uncultured Dysgonomonas sp.: one gene and its partner. The protein of the gene in region 2 interacts with the protein of the main gene of each other region in a pairwise test. Links are inferred from orthologs where the notes say so. Each region holds a gene or a part of one and is shown on either strand. Other genes may lie near its edges.

What was found. The genes of interacting proteins can lie anywhere in the genome.
Region 1: the proteins of gyrB (region 2) and gyrA interact in binary tests that used the Escherichia coli proteins (3 or more experiments, as listed by UniProt). The link is inferred for uncultured Dysgonomonas sp. from one-to-one orthologs.

What each region holds. Positions count from the first base shown.
Region 1 is NZ_LT599032.1:169,473-177,438, reverse strand. Bases 1,987-5,109 are described here. They hold gyrA (DNA gyrase subunit A), read right to left. Parts: upstream 4,783-5,109; coding sequence 2,191-4,782; downstream 1,987-2,190. Other genes in these bases: secA (preprotein translocase subunit SecA), read right to left, coding at 5,028-5,109; QZL88_RS00725 (tetratricopeptide repeat protein), read right to left, coding at 1,987-2,167. Outside these bases: methylmalonyl Co-A mutase-associated GTPase MeaB, read right to left, coding at 1-654; more of QZL88_RS00725, read right to left, coding at 881-1,986; more of secA, read right to left, coding at 5,110-7,966. UniProt on the Escherichia coli protein: A type II topoisomerase that negatively supercoils closed circular double-stranded (ds) DNA in an ATP-dependent manner to maintain chromosomes in an underwound state.
Region 2 is NZ_LT599032.1:4,266,927-4,275,483, reverse strand. What follows is about bases 2,851-5,742. They hold gyrB (DNA topoisomerase (ATP-hydrolyzing) subunit B), read right to left. Parts: upstream 5,329-5,742; coding sequence 3,373-5,328; downstream 2,851-3,372. Other genes in these bases: QZL88_RS17555 (CotH kinase family protein), read left to right, coding at 5,729-5,742; QZL88_RS17560 (hypothetical protein), read left to right, coding at 5,549-5,725; QZL88_RS17570 (hypothetical protein), read right to left, coding at 2,893-3,114. Also shown: QZL88_RS17590 (hypothetical protein), read left to right, coding at 1-152; QZL88_RS17585 (thiamine diphosphokinase), read left to right, coding at 186-827; QZL88_RS17580 (SufE family protein), read right to left, coding at 837-1,265; QZL88_RS17575 (M28 family peptidase), read right to left, coding at 1,268-2,257; more of QZL88_RS17555, read left to right, coding at 5,743-7,090; QZL88_RS17550 (glycosyltransferase family 2 protein), read right to left, coding at 7,172-7,930; QZL88_RS17545 (glycosyltransferase family 9 protein), read left to right, coding at 8,111-8,557. UniProt on the Escherichia coli protein: DNA gyrase negatively supercoils closed circular double-stranded DNA in an ATP-dependent manner to maintain chromosomes in an underwound state.

The sequences.
Region 1 (7,966 bases), 4.1 Mb from region 2 along the record:
GTCTCCGGTTCCGGCTAATTGGATTAATAGGAAGAAGTCGACCATTGAATGTACAGCCGTTTCAGATTGTCCAACCCCAACAGTCTCAACTATAATACGATCAAATCCGGCAGCTTCGCAAAGAATTATTGTTTCCCGCGTTTTGCGTGCAACACCGCCAAGTGAGCCAGCAGAAGGGGAGGGGCGGATGAAGGCTCTCTTTTCTATAGATAATCGTTCCATGCGGGTTTTATCCCCCAAAATACTTCCTTTAGTAAGTTCGCTGGATGGGTCTATAGCCAATACTGCCACTTTGGAGGCTTCATTTTCTTTTAGGATATGCATCCCAAAAGCGTCTATAGAGGTACTTTTTCCTGCACCTGGAACACCTGTAATCCCCACACGTACAGAGTTACCTGTATATGGTAGACATTTTTCTATAACTTCCTGTGCTATAGACTGATGCTCTGTCTTTGCACTTTCTATAAGTGTAACAGCTTGTCCCAGAATGCTTATGTTTCCCTTGAGTATACCTTCAACATATTCGGATACGGTATATGTTTTACGTTTGAATTTTTTGAAGCTATCTAAGTAGGGATTAACTGTGGGCTGTTCTCCTGTACCTTTATTTACGCGCAATCCCTGAAATTGTTCGTCATTTTCGAAATGTTCCATGTATGTGCTTATTGCTATGAATAAGTCAATATCGTAAAGTTATAAGAGATTCTTGAAAGATGTAATTAAACATAATAGTAATTATATAACTTTTATCTGAGCTTATTCCTTGATTAATTTAATCTTTAAATTTAGCTGTAAATATAGCAAAAAACAAGAAGATAATAAAAGAAAAAGCATCTATAGAAATCTCTATAGATGCTTTCTTGTGTATTTATTTATAAACTTAGTTCAATGCGCTAAGTTCTTTATCTATTGCATCTAATTCTTTCGATTTATCTACATTCAAAAGGCTTAGGTTATAATAAACATTCTGTAATTTCATTAATGCTGGTCTTAAATCTAAACTGTCAGCATTTTTACTCTTCAGAATTTCACGATATTTTTCCAGATATGGCAGTGCTTTTGAGTACAATTCTGTAGTTTGTTTGTCCATATCAGCCTGTTCTTTCCTGTTAGTAGATTGTCCGGCTTTTTCCTTCATATCCTGTGCCTGTAATACATATAATACACCTAATCCTTCTAATGCTCTTTCGCAGTTAGCATCAGCATTCAGGGCAGTCTGATATGCAGGTTCTGCCTGAGCATAATCTTTTTGTTCTGAATATAAAGATGCCTTCACGCTCATTAGGTCGCATGTATTTGTAGGGTCATTCACGATTGCCTGATCAAGGTATGCGATAGCTTCTGTAGTCTTACCTCCTCTGATATATTCATTAATCAGATTTGGAGTGAAATATTTATTTTTAGGGAATTTCTGAGCACCTTCCAATAAAGCACTTACATAAGCCACACTATCACCTGTTTGTTGATACTCACTTGTAAGCAATTCATATACATCACTTTCTTTGTATGTACTGTTTTGAATGTATGGTTCTGCTATTAGCTTTCTCAACAGTTTTATTGAACGTGGATGGTCTTGAGACTGGATTGAACTGATTACTGCATAATATTTAATTGTCTGATATGTAGTATCTTGCAGGTTGAAGTCTGCTTGAGTATCTTCAAACATTGCAAGTGTTGGTAGTTCCCAGTATCTTTCAAAGAAGTCTGCTGCTTTTTTGAAATCTTTTTTATCGTTATAGAAAACACCACCATTGATGTAGAATCTGTGGCCATCTCTCATATTCTTAACGATATCTTTTCTGAATTTATTTTTTACCTGTCCTTTTTCATTAGGTATCTGGCCCAGTTCGTCTGCTTTGATATATGGGTCATACATATTGTATAGCCCAACATACATAGCTTCTTCGTTTCCACCTTTCCCTGTTATTTCTTTTTGCATCTCCAATGTACGCTCATCGTCGAAAGCTTTGTATTCAATGTCTCCCGCTATTTTCCATGTTTCAGGATCACTTGCTGTTTCCGGATCTGTCAGAGCAGGTTTAATCAGTTCTCTTGCCTCCGGAACATTGTTTTTCATCGCTGATTTAGCATCTTTTACAGCTTTCTTCTGAGCGAACGAAAAGCTGGCAAGTAAGCATAATGATGTTACTAATAATATACGTTTCATAAAATCATTTATTTTTAAATTAATTATTCCTCAGTTATTTCCGTATTGTTTGTATTGTCTGTTTCATTATCCAGAATGTCAACTTCTTCTATATCATCTGGTTCTGATTCAGATTCTACTTTACAGATTGATGCGATTTCATCATTTCTTTTTCCCAGATTTATGAGCCTTACTCCCTGAGTAGCACGTCCCATAGTGCGAATATCTGAAACTTTTAGACGAATAGTGATACCAGACTTGTTAATAATCATTAAATCGTTTTCGTCGGTAACACTATTTATAGATACAAGTTTACCAGTTTTCTCTGTAATATTAAGAGTTTTAACCCCTTTGCCTCCACGACTGGTGATACGGTAAACCGGTACAATTTCGCCGTTTTCATCGAGTATTTCGTTTCCTTCTTCGTCTTTTTCATTCAGATTTGTACGTTTACCATAGCCTTGTTCCGAAACCACCATGATCGTTTCGTTTTTCTGGGCTTCTTTCGACATAGCCAACATACCGATAACTTCATCCTGTCCGTCTTCGTCCAAACGCATACCGCGTACTCCGGTTGCTGTACGACCCATTACACGTACATCTTTTTCATTGAAGCGTATGGCGCGTCCATTACGATTAGCAAGTAAGATTTCACTTTCGCCGTCAGTCATCAGTACTTCAATTACTCTATCTTCTTCGCGGATAGTAATTGCATTCACACCATTCTGACGTGGACGGGAATAGGCCTCAAGACTTGTTTTCTTTATTACACCTTCTTTTGTACAGAAAATCAGGTAATGACTGTTTATAAATTCGGTATCGCTGAAACCTCTTACACGAACAAATGCTGTTACTTTGTCATCTGAATCAATGTTCAGCAGATTCTGAATAGCACGTCCTTTCGAATTCTTTGTTCCTTCAGGTATATCGAATACACGCAACCAGTAACATTTCCCTTTCTGTGTAAACAACAACATATAATTGTGCATAGATGCAGGATAAATGTGCTCAATAAAGTCAGTATCACGGGTTTCCGAGCCTTTTGCTCCTACTCCACCTCTGTTTTGAGCTCTGAACTCGGAAAGAGGAGTACGTTTGATATAGCCAAGGTGAGAAATGGTAATGATCATTTCATCATTGGAATAAAAATCTTCTGGATTCAGTTCTTCTGATGCATATACAATTTCTGTGCGGCGTGCATCACCATATTTATCCCTTACTTCGATCAATTCATCCGTAATAACTTTCATACGAAGTTCTTCATTAACCAGAATCTCATTCAGATAGGCTATTAACTTCTGTATTTCATCATATTCGTTGCGAAGCTTGTCCTGTTCCAGTCCTGTCAACTGGCGCAGACGCATTTCAACGATAGCACGGGCTTGTATTTCAGATAGATTAAATCGCTCTATCAAGCTTTCTATGGCCTCTTGAGGCGACTTTGAAGCTCTGATGATGGCTATGACTTCATCGATATTATCTGAAGCTATAATCAATCCTTCTAATATATGAGCGCGTTCTTCGGCTTTGCGCAGTTCATAAATAGTCCTGCGGGTTACCACATCAATTCTGTGTTCAACGAAGAACCCTATCATTTCTTTCAAATTCAGCGTTTTAGGACGACCTTTTACCAAGGCGATATTATTTACACTGAATGAAGATTGTAATGCGGTCAGTTTATATAGTTTATTGAGGACTACATTCGCATTTGCATCGCGTTTTACATCTACTACTATACGCATTCCCTGACGGTCCGACTCGTCATTGACATTGCTGATACCTTCAAGACGTTTCTCACCGACTAAATCTGCTATATGCTTGATTAACTCGGCTTTGTTTACAAGGTATGGAATTTCAGTAATCACAATTTTGTCATGGTTACCTTCCACTTCTATTTCGGCACGGCCACGCATGATAACGCGTCCACGGCCTGTCTCAAAAGCATCTATAACACCCTGATATCCATAGATAAAGCCTCCGGATGGAAAATCAGGGGCTTTAATGTGTTGCATCAATCCTGCGGTATCAATGTCCTTATTTTCTATATATGCGATGGTGGCGTTGATAGCTTCGGTCATATTATGCGGAGCCATATTGGTAGCCATACCTACGGCAATACCAGATGCTCCATTGATAAGCAAATTCGGAATACGTGTAGGAAGAACGGTCGGTTCTTTCAGCGTATCGTCAAAGTTTAACTGAAAATCAACAGTTTCCTTATCTATATCTTTTAGCATTTCTTCGGCCAAACGGCTAAGTCTTGCTTCTGTATAACGCATGGCAGCAGGCATATCACCATCGACACTACCCATATTACCTTGTCCGTCTACCAGCAGGTAACGCATGCTCCATTCCTGAGCCATACGCACCATAGCAAAATAAACTGATGAATCGCCGTGCGGGTGATACTTACCTAATACTTCTCCGACAATTCTGGCGGATTTTTTGTGTGGTTTGTTAGATGCGTTACCAAGTTCGCTCATACCAAAAAGGATACGGCGGTGAACGGGCTTGAATCCGTCTCTTACATCAGGTAATGCCCTCGATACTATTACCGACATTGAATAGTCAATGTAGGCAGATTTCATCTCATCCTCGATGTTAATCTTAATAATTCTGTCCTCTGTTTCTGCCATTATTTTAAGATAAAATTTTTATTCTCAAATATTTGTGAAGTACCTCCGAAATGAGGTATTTTCTAGTGTTCAAAAAACATGCTAAGATACAAATTTTCTTTGTATTAAGAAAATATAATATGCCAAAAAAGCCCGATGAATACTAAATTTCATCGGGCTTTTTATATTTAATTATTAGCAGGTTTGAGAGATAAATCAAGCATTCAAAATATAACCTGCCAATTCATTTCTCTCGTGCACTGAGATCATTCGTTTTTACCGTGACAATTCTTATATTTTTTACCACTTCCACAATAGCAAGGCTCGTTTCTTCCCGGCTTTTTATCTACATGTACGGGTGCTATTTTCGGCGCACCCTGTGGTTGCGGCGGTCTTTGTCCTCCTCCCTGAGTAGCGTTTCCGTCTTCCATCTCGTTACGTTCGGTACGATAGCGGCTATAATCTGTCTTTTGCTCCGGAGCTGCCTGACGTACCTGTTCCGGTTCACGTACAGGTATTTGTCCGCGCATCAGTATTGTTACGGCTTTACCATTAACACTGTTAAGCATAGATTTGAACAAGTTGAATGATTCCAGTTTATAGATCAACAGAGGGTCTTTTTGCTCATAACTTGCATTCTGTACAGACTGGCGAAGTTCATCCATCTCACGAAGATGTTCTTTCCATTCTTCATCTATAGTATGCAATACGATTGCCTTTTCAAACGATTTGATAATATCTTTCGACTGGCTGTCGTATGCTTCTTTCAGATTACAAGATATATTATAAACGCGTTTTCCGTCTGTAATAGGAATCAGTATGTTCTCGAATTTATCGCCTTGTTCTTCATAAACCTGTTTGATTACGGGATTTGCGATTTCAGCCAGACGGTCCATCTTATGTTTGAAGTTCTGAACTGCCGTATCGTATATCTGATCTACCATTGCATCCGATTTCATCGTGCGGAAGCTGGCTTCATCGAACGGAACTTCAATAGCAAGCAAGCGCAGCAGGTCTATCTTCAATCCTTCGTAGTCAAGGTTGTCCGCATATTGCTCTACTATATTCACGGCAGTGTCGTAGAACATATTCACGATATCGATTCCGATACGTTCGCCCATAAGTGCATGGCGACGACGTTTGTAAATAACTTCACGTTGCGAGTTCATCACATCATCGTATTCCAGCAAACGTTTACGGATACCGAAGTTATTTTCTTCCACTTTCTTTTGTGCACGTTCCACCGACTTGCTGAGCATGTTATGTTCAAGCATTTCGCCTTCTTTAAAGCCCATACGGTCCATCATTCCGGCAATACGTTCCGATGCGAACAGACGCATCAAATCGTCTTCCAGTGAGATGTAGAATACAGAAGAGCCCGGGTCTCCCTGACGTCCTGCACGACCACGCAACTGGCGGTCTACACGGCGCGATTCGTGTCTCTCTGTACCTATAATAGCCAATCCTCCAGCTTCTTTTACACTTGGTGCAAGTTTGATGTCGGTACCACGACCAGCCATATTGGTAGCAATGGTAACTGCCCCCGGTTGTCCGGCCAAGGCTACAACTTCTGCTTCACGCTGGTGTAACTTGGCATTCAGTACGTTATGCTTGATCTTACGCATGGTGAGCATCTTGCTCAACAACTCGGAGATTTCTACCGAAGTAGTACCTACAAGTACAGCTCGGCCTTGATTTACAAGCTCTTCTATCTCGTGGATGACTGCAGTATATTTTTCACGCTTCGTTTTATAGATGCGGTCATTCATATCCTTACGTGCGATTGGTCTGTTGGTAGGGATCACAACCACATCAAGCTTATAGATGTTCCACAACTCTCCTGCTTCTGTCTCCGCCGTACCGGTCATACCCGAAAGCTTGTGGTACATACGGAAATAGTTTTGTAAGGTAATAGTTGCAAATGTTTGTGTGGCAGCTTCCACTTTCACACGCTCTTTTGCTTCTATAGCCTGATGCAAACCGTCTGAATAACGGCGGCCATCCATAATACGGCCTGTTTGCTCATCTACAATCATTACTTTGTTGTCCATAACAACGTATTCGTCGTCTTTCTCAAACAAAGCATATGCTTTAAGTAATTGGTTTACGGTGTGTACCCGTTCCGATTTGATAGAGTAGCTCTGCATCAACTCGTCTTTCTTTTCAGCTTTCTGGGCATCGGTCAGCGACTGATTTTCTAAATCGGAAAGAAGCGCGCCAATATCCGGCAATACAAAGAATAATGGGTCATCAGAATTACCGGTAAGTAAGTCTATTCCTTTGTCAGTGAGTTCTATACTGTTGTTTTTTTCATCAATAACGAAGTACAAATCGTCAGTAACAATATGCATATTGCGCATTTGCTCTGCCATATAATGCTCTTCGGTTTTCAACATGGAAGATTTAACTCCCGGTTCACTCAAGAACTTAATGAGTGGTTTGTTTTTAGGAAGTCCCTTGAATGAACGATACAAAAGCAAACTTCCTTCTTCCTGTTCTTTTTTATCTTCCGAAGCTATTTTTGCTTTGGCTTCTGCCAATAATTTTGTACAAAGATCCCTTTGCGCTTTAACAATGATTTCTACACGCGGACGGAATTCCTCGAACAGTTGTTGTTCCCCTCTGGGAATAGGCCCAGATATAATCAGTGGAGTACGTGCATCGTCGATCAATACGGAGTCAACCTCGTCCACAATCGCATAATTATGCTTGCGTTGCACAAGGTCCGATGGGTTAATTGCCATATTATCACGCAGGTAGTCAAAGCCGAATTCATTATTCGTTCCGAATGTGATATCTGCCTGATATGCTTTGCGGCGGCCTTCCGAATTCGGCTGATGCTTATCTATACAATCAACAGACAATCCGTTGAACATATAGATCGGTCCCATCCACTCCGAGTCACGTTTTGCCAGATAATCATTCACCGTAACCACATGCACACCGTTTCCGGTAAGGGCATTGAGGAATACAGGCAGTGTACCTACCAGCGTTTTACCTTCCCCCGTGGCCATTTCAGCAATTTTACCCTTATGTAGCACAACTCCACCAAAGAGCTGTACATCATAGTGGATCATATCCCATACTATTTCGTTTCCTCCGGCAGTCCAGCGTTTGTAATAAACAGCCTTATCACCATCTATACTTACAAAGTCATGTGTTTCTGCAAGTTCCTTGTCAAACTCAGTGGCAGTCACAATAACTT
Region 2 (8,557 bases):
GACAGCAATATAAGATGTTTAACTTCGACAGTACAGGGCAAGAGGAAGTGAAAGAGTTTGACCTGTCGGGCAATTCCAATTCGGCTACACCAGTGGGCTCATTCGAACAAAATGAAGACACAGATGGATTAAAAAACCGAACTAATCGCTAACTTTGCTGTTCTATAGGCTATAGAACACTAAGAATGAAAAGATACAGCATGCCGCAACCTTATCGGGAAACGGAAACAGTAATATTAGCAAACGGAGAATTCCCAACTCACCCCATTGCTTTGGCAATATTAAATAACAGCAAATATCTTGTTTGCTGCGACGGAGCTATTAACAATCTGGCTAAAACCAATTTGATACCGGATGCTATTGTAGGCGATTGCGATTCGCTATCGGAGGACAGCTTATCAAAATTTGCAGGTATCATACACCGCATTTCTGAACAAGAAACAAATGATCTGACAAAAGCAGTACAATTCTGTATAAAACAAGGTAAACGTAATATTACCATTCTGGGAGCGACTGGCAAAAGAGAAGACCATACGATAGCGAATATCAGCCTGCTATGTGATTATATGAAAGATGCCGAAGTGGAAATGGTTACGGATTATGGAGTATTTGTAGCTATTGATTCCGACTCAACATTCGAAAGTGAAATAAAGCAACAGGTATCACTATTCTCTATTGACAAAATGCCTTTAACCTCCCATAACCTCGCATATCCAATACACAATCATGTGTTTACTAATTGGTGGCAGGCAACACTGAATGAGTGTACAGGCAATGAGTTTACAATAGAGACAAAAGGCCGGACCGTGGTATACCGGGCATTTTGAATGGAAGCATTATCCCATTTCTTTTGCCTTGTAGGCCATGGCATAGAAACGGATTTGTTTTATCATCGAAACCAACCCATTGGAACGGGTAGGACTAAGATTTTCCTTCAAACCGATCTTTTCTATAAAATAAAGGTCGGTATTGATAATCTCATCGGGAGTCCTGTTCGATAAAACTTTGATAAGCAGGGCAATTATTCCTTTTACGATAACGGCATCACTCTCTGCTTTAAATACGACTTTGCCATCGACATAATCGGCTTGCAGCCATACACGACTCTGGCATCCCACTATAAGATTATCTTCTGTCTTCGATTTATCATCGAGTTTATCAAGGGAGTTACCCAGTTCTATGAGGAGCGCATAACGGTCCATCCAATCTTCGAACATGGAAAACTCTTCTATTATTTCGTCTTGTATTTCGTTTATTGTAGCCATTCTTATTTCTCCTTATAGATAACCTCCAGCACTGTCTGTCCGACAACTCCGAGTGTTTTTTTGCTGATATTGCTCATATCGTCTTTCTGGGTATGCCACGAATGGAAGAACCCATGTTCTGTATTTGGTCTGTAATCGATAATATCTATACTTGGAATACGTCGAACTTCGTTCACCGGTACATGGTCGTCTGTGATTCCGCCCATCTCCTCTCCTTTAAAAAAGGCACCATAATTCATTTGACCAGCAGTACTCCATACCTTCTCCACAATATTCTTTGCATAAATGCGTGAATATTCTTCTTTGTAGAAAGTAGCTCCATCAGCCCCTACCATATCGAGTAAAATACCATATTTAGCCTTATAATTAGGTACATGCGGATTTTTAGCCCAGTATTGGGAGCCTAAGCACCATGTATTTCCTTCGATAACAGATTTCTCTGCAAACTCTGGGATCCCATAATCTTCCGCATCGAAGAAAATGATATCCACGCCTACTGCCGGAGATTGAGATTGAATGATACGGGCTATTTCGAGTAACACTCCTACTCCACTGGCAGCATCGTTTGCACCTAACACAGGCTTGTGATAATTATCCGGATTAGGGTCATGGTCTGAATAAGGGCGTGTGTCCCAATGCGCAAATAGTAATACCCTGGTTTTCTTATCCGGTCCGTAAGAACCTATTATATTACGGGAATTCAGCTTTGTTCCATCATATGCTGTCAGCACCATCTTTTGCTCCTGCACATCTGCACCGAAACGCTTCAGTTCGGCTACAAGGTAATCGCCACAAGCAATATGCTGAGGGGTATTGGGTACACGAGGACCGAAAGAGACTTGCTTATCTACAAACTGATATGCACTATCTGCATTGAAATCTGGCGAAACTTTCTGGTATGCTTCCACTGGTTTTGAGGCAGTTTTATTATTACATGCACAAGCTATCAGCGACAACATAAGGCACACAGCAACAATATTCTTAAATGTCATTCTCATATAGTTAAAATATACAGGTGCAAAGATAAGAAATGATATGATATCCTTAAAGTCATTTTAATATTATCAAGGGCAAACGCACGAAATATGTGTTTTTATGCAGAAAGTTTATCTATATGGATAGCTGGTAGCCTTTAGCTGTTAGCTTATAGTTCTTTGATGTATTGAGATAAGTAGTAAGTAATAAGTTAAATGAGATACGAGTAGACAAGATACGAGAAAAAGGCTAATGGCTAAAAGCGATCAGCTAATAGCTAAAAAAACTGTTACCTTTTAACTATATATGATTAATTCCAATCAGTAGTTAAAGTAATTATTGTTGGATAAAATTATTGGATTATTTTCGACTTCACTCCGTTTCGTTCGAATGTTCATTTTGCCTTGATGCAAAACGAACCAAAAAATCAAGGCTGCATCCCTCGGCGACCCAAAACCGCAGCTTCGGTGGAGCAAAATAATACGAAGTCATCATTAGTAGGATTATCGACCGGGTATAGCAGCCACCCTATTTTGCTCTACACCTCCGCTTTACGGATTGGGTACCCCGCCTGCGGGACGAGGCCGTGGTCGCAAAGCGACGACAAGAGACTGTCTTATTTGGGTTCGAAGGGCTTCGCCCTACTTGTGCGTCAGCGGACGCGCATTAGTTTCGCAGGCGGGGTACCCACACGGTGCAGGCGACGTTGAAAGTGACGGGGCGATAGCCCGTTGGTCCCTTTCAGCCGGCAAACCGATTGTGGGTCGCCGAGGAACTTAGCGCTAGCCTTTTGCTTACTTTTGGGCAATGCCAAAAGTAAGGACAAGCCCGGGAAGGCGCGGCAGGATTGAGCCAAGTCTCCGGAAATAAACAAAGACGGTAATTATGTAAAAAATAATCCAACGTTAAATCTCACCTACTGATTCACATGATTAACAAATATAAAATAAACGGCATAAAAACAGTAAAAAAGTGTCAGATGTGTCAGGTTTTAACTATATACAGTCAATAAATGTAAATGAAATCAATGGCTAAAATCCTCGATTTCGTGCGTTTGCCCTAAATATTATCTGATTAAGGCGGTTATAAAAAAAGCCGCATTACTGCGGCTCATTCTTATCTTTAATATCCCTTATGCGTCGATCTTGGCATAAGTAGCATTTTCTTCTATAAATTCACGGCGAGGAGCAACATCTTCACCCATTAGCATGGAGAAAATATGATCAGCTTCGGCAGCATTTTCGATTGTCACCTGACGTAAAGTACGGTGTTCAGGATTCATTGTTGTATCCCAAAGCTGGATAGCATTCATCTCTCCAAGACCTTTATAACGTTGTGTATGAATTGAATTCTCGTCACCATCACCATATTTATCGATAAAAGCACGGCGTTGCCTGTCGTCCCAGCAGTATTCTTCCACTTTCCCTTTCTTACATAAGTAAAGCGGTGGAGTAGCAATATACACATAACCTTTCTCCAGCAAAGCTTTCATATGACGGAAGAAGAATGTAAGGATCAATGTAGCAATATGGCTACCGTCCACGTCCGCATCGGTCATTATCACCACTTTATGATAACGCAGTTTTTCCAGATTCAACTCCTTTGAATCTTCATCAGTACCGATAGAGACTCCAAGGGCAGTGTATATATTCTTTATCTCGTCACTCTCCAATACTTTGTGAGGCATTGCTTTCTCTACATTCAATATCTTACCCCGTAAAGGCAGGATAGCCTGAAATGCACGATCGCGACCTTGCTTGGCTGTTCCACCCGCAGAGTCCCCTTCGACAAGGAATATCTCGCAATTGGAAGCATCTTTACTGGAACAGTCTGCCAACTTACCCGGAAGTCCTCCTCCTGTAAGCGGAGATTTACGTTGTACCATTTCACGGGCTTTACGTGCAGCAGCACGAGCCGTAGCAGCAAGTATAACTTTTTCAACTATGATCTTAGCTTCTTTCGGATGCTCTTCAAGAAAATGTCCTAAAGCTTCACCTACAGCCTGATCTACAGCTCCGATAACTTCGTTGTTTCCTAGCTTGGTTTTAGTCTGTCCTTCAAATTGCGGCTCTGCTACTTTGATGGAAACTACAGCTGTAAGGCCTTCGCGGAAGTCGTCTCCACTGATTTCAATCTTGACTTTTTCCAACATCTTCATATCATCGGCATACTTCTTCAACGTACGCGACAATGCACGACGGAAACCTGTCAGGTGAGTACCACCTTCGATAGTATGGATGTTATTTACATAGGAATAGACATTCTCGTTGTAGGAAGTATTATACGTCATCGCTACTTCTACAGGAACGCCTTGCTTTTCTGTGACAATGTGTATAACATCATCGATCAAGGCCTCTTTTGAAGCATCGATATAACGCACAAATTCCTCTAGTCCTCTTTCTGAATAGAATACATCGGTACGGAAAGTCCCATCTTCTTTCTTCTGGCGAAGGTCGGTCAACGAAAGACGAACTCCCGCATTGAGGAAAGCAAGCTCGCGCAGACGCGAAGCCAATGTATCATATTTATATTCGGTAACAGTAAATATTGTATCGTCCGGTTTGAAAGTGATGGTTGTACCATTATCCTTTGTCTCTCCTATTTTTTCTACAGCAGTCAATGGCTTGCCACAAGAATACTCCTGTACGTATATATTGCCGTGCTTATGAATCTCGGCACGCAGGTGTGTAGAAAGAGCATTCACACATGACACCCCCACACCATGAAGACCGCCTGATACTTTGTATGTCCCTTTATCAAATTTACCTCCGGCATGCAATACGGTCAACACAACTTCCAGAGCCGATTTCTTCTCTTTCTCCATGATATCTACAGGAATACCACGTCCGTTATCCTTTACAGAGATAGAATTATCTTCGTGAATAGTAACTTTAATATCGTCACAATAACCAGCCAGGGCCTCGTCAATAGAGTTATCAACAACCTCGTACACAAGATGATGTAAACCTTTTTCGCTAATATCACCAATGTACATCGCAGGTCTTTTCCTTACAGCCTCCAGACCCTCAAGCACCTGAATATTCTGCGCCGAGTAAGACTCGCCTGCCATTTTTTGTTTCTCTGTCATATTTATTTCTTGCTATTTTTAAGGTGAATAACCACCCGTTGTTTTGCGTTCAAAAATCTAACAAATATACGAATTTTTATCGGGAAAAACAAGTAATTAAGCAGTCCTTTTGCGTTTCAGAATAAAGGATAAAATATCAATAAAATAGAAGGAAATCTTTGATTATCCGATTTTCTTATTTTCTTTGTAAAAGATAAATGCACCTAATATATCAAGCTTCATGAAAAACAAAATTTTGCTCTTTACTTCCTTCATATTTTTACTTTCTATAATCAGTTGTTCCGACAAGAACGATGACAAGGAAGATATCAAATATTTAAGTCTGTCTAAGAATGAATTGTCATTCAGTGCAGAAGGCGAGACACAGACTTTTTCGATAAAATCCAACACCGAATAGAAAATAATCGTAGAAGAAAATGATTGGATAACCATCAGTCCCTTAAGTGGAAAAGGGAACATGAACATCTCGGTAAAAGCATCTGAGAATGCAATTGAGACCGTGCGTTCAATATCTTTATCAGTAAAAACCGCAGAAAAGTCTGAAACTGTAAAAATTAATCAGGAGGCTGCACCTCCTGTAATTCCCGATCCGGAAGGACACCATTACCCTCTTTTGACGATCACCACAGAGAATGGAAAGCCAATTACATCAAAGGAAGATTATATAAACGCCACTATTACTATTGAATCCCGGAATGAGAAAGGTGAGATCATTGAAAAATTACTCGAAGCTACCACCGAGATAAGAGGCCGGGGAAACAGTACATGGGGAATGGAAAAGAAACCATACCGTCTTAAATTAAGCAAGTCCAGCGAAATACTAGGCATGCCCAAAAACAAACATTGGGTTTTATTAGCGAATTATTCTGATAAAACCTTGATGAGAAATGAGCTCGCTTTTGAAATCAGCCGACGCATGGGATTTGTCTATACCCCACGTATGGAATATGTAGATGTCGTTCTCAACGGAGACTTCATAGGTAATTATATGATCGGAGAACACATAAGAATAGATAAAGACAGAGTGAATATTGCCGAAATGGGGCCATCTGACACAAATACCTCAGGTGGATACCTGCTGGAAATAGACGAACGAAAAGGGGAACCTGTGTGGTTCGAAACCGAAGAAGCAAAAATGGTGTTTTGTGTAAACAGACCAGAGGACATCCCCGCTATTCAAAAGGAATATATCCGTGATTATATTCAGAATATAGAAAACATTATCTACGGAAAAGGAGGCATCAACACTGTGTCTGAGCTACCAAAATATCTGGATATGAAATCCTTCATTGATTATCTGTTACTAAATGAATTATCTAAAAATGTGGATGGAAATCTTCGTCTCAGTACCTTTGTATATAAAGACAAGGATAATGATAAGTTATACTTTGGCCCTGTATGGGATTACGATATCGCTTTTGGTAATATAAATTACGAAGGATGTGAAATTACAACCGGTTGGTATGCACGAATTAAAGCTGCCTGGTATCAAGAATTCTTTAAGCATGCAGAATTTGATAAAATGGTGACAGATCGGTGGATCGAGTTGCGAAGTGACAAGCTAAGCAATCTGTATCCATTTATCGACGAATTAGCTGACAAGATGGAAATATCCCAGTCTAAAAACTTTAAGCGGTGGCCGATATTAGATAAGGCTGTATGGCCAAATCCTATTGTAACAGGTAGCTATCAAGGAGAAGTCAATTATCTGAAAGATTGGCTTACTAGAAGAATAAACTGGATGGATCAGACATTGAAGTAAACTTCAGCCTATATTTATACAAATGAGGGTATTGTAACTGATGCAATACCCTCATTTGTATATCTAATATACTAAATACAATTACCATCTCTTAGCTACCTTATTAATAAGCTGTTTCACTTTCAGAACAAACTTCAATTCTTTATATTTCTTATTATCAATAAATCCATATTTATGCTTTATCTTATAATAATCGGAATAAAAATCAAAGTATGAAGAAGATATACCACCTAATCTAAAATTAGATATTACAATATCCACTTCTTCCAGACTGACACCTTGGCTTGCACATCTGCAAATAAAATCATAGTCAGCTAATACTTTTACAGATAAATCAAATGCTCCGAATTTATCATAGACAGCCCTTGAAACGAAGAAAGTTGAATGCGGCAATACGCTCTCAGAGATGAAAGCAGCACCACGTCGTTGCACATTAAATATCTTATCATCTTTCCAAACCCGTTCGATACCATATATCATGCAGTTAGACCTATTTACTTCTCTATCAGTAAACTTATCCCACATCACCTCCAAAGCATTATCTTCGTACCAGTCATCAGAATTTGTAATACCCACAAGCTCTCCTTGCGCTAAAGCAATCCCCTTATTCATTGCATCGTAAACACCTTTATCCGGCTCACTCAATATCCGTACACTTACTCCTTTCTTCTCAAAAGCAGGTATATAGCTTTTTATTTTCTCCACTGTATTATCTTTGGAGACGCCATCAATAATGATGTATTCGAAATCAGAAAACGTTTGTCTGAGTAAGGCATCAATTGTTCCATGTATTGTATTTTCCGAATTGTAAGTAGGTGTTATAATAGAAATCTTTGGCATATCTTTTTATTTAAAGAAACACAAAGATAAATATCTTTTTTTATTATTGGATAGTACCACCTTTATCTATACAATTTACATTAGATAATATTAGACATTGGGTAAGTTTCACCTAGAACAGAACAAAGCTCTGCCTAATATTATTATATTTACATGCTTTTTAGAAAACATATATAAATAATGGCAAATACTTTAATTATCAGATACCATAGGATCGGCGATGCTTTAATCGTCCTACCCTTAATTGTATCTTTGGCGACCAAATATAAAGAAGACACCTTTACAATACTTACAAATGAGCGGTTTAATACCTTTCTGGAAGTAATGCCTCCCAATGTTGTATTTAAACCTATGATATCTAAGAAATCGAAAGGAGCTTTCAGAGGGCTGGTTTTTTCAATAAAAAAACGTCTTTTTTCAGCTAAGATGAAGTCTTTTGCCAATTCATTTGATAAAATAGCTTTTCTACAATATGATATCATCGAACAGAAATTACACAAAAGCATTCTTCAAAATAACCTAAATATAGAAATAGCCCTAACCAATGAAAACAGGTTCTTTTCAGAAGAAAGGATCCCGAATAAATGTAATGACGGCCTAACAATGATTGACTTACATAAAGAAGCT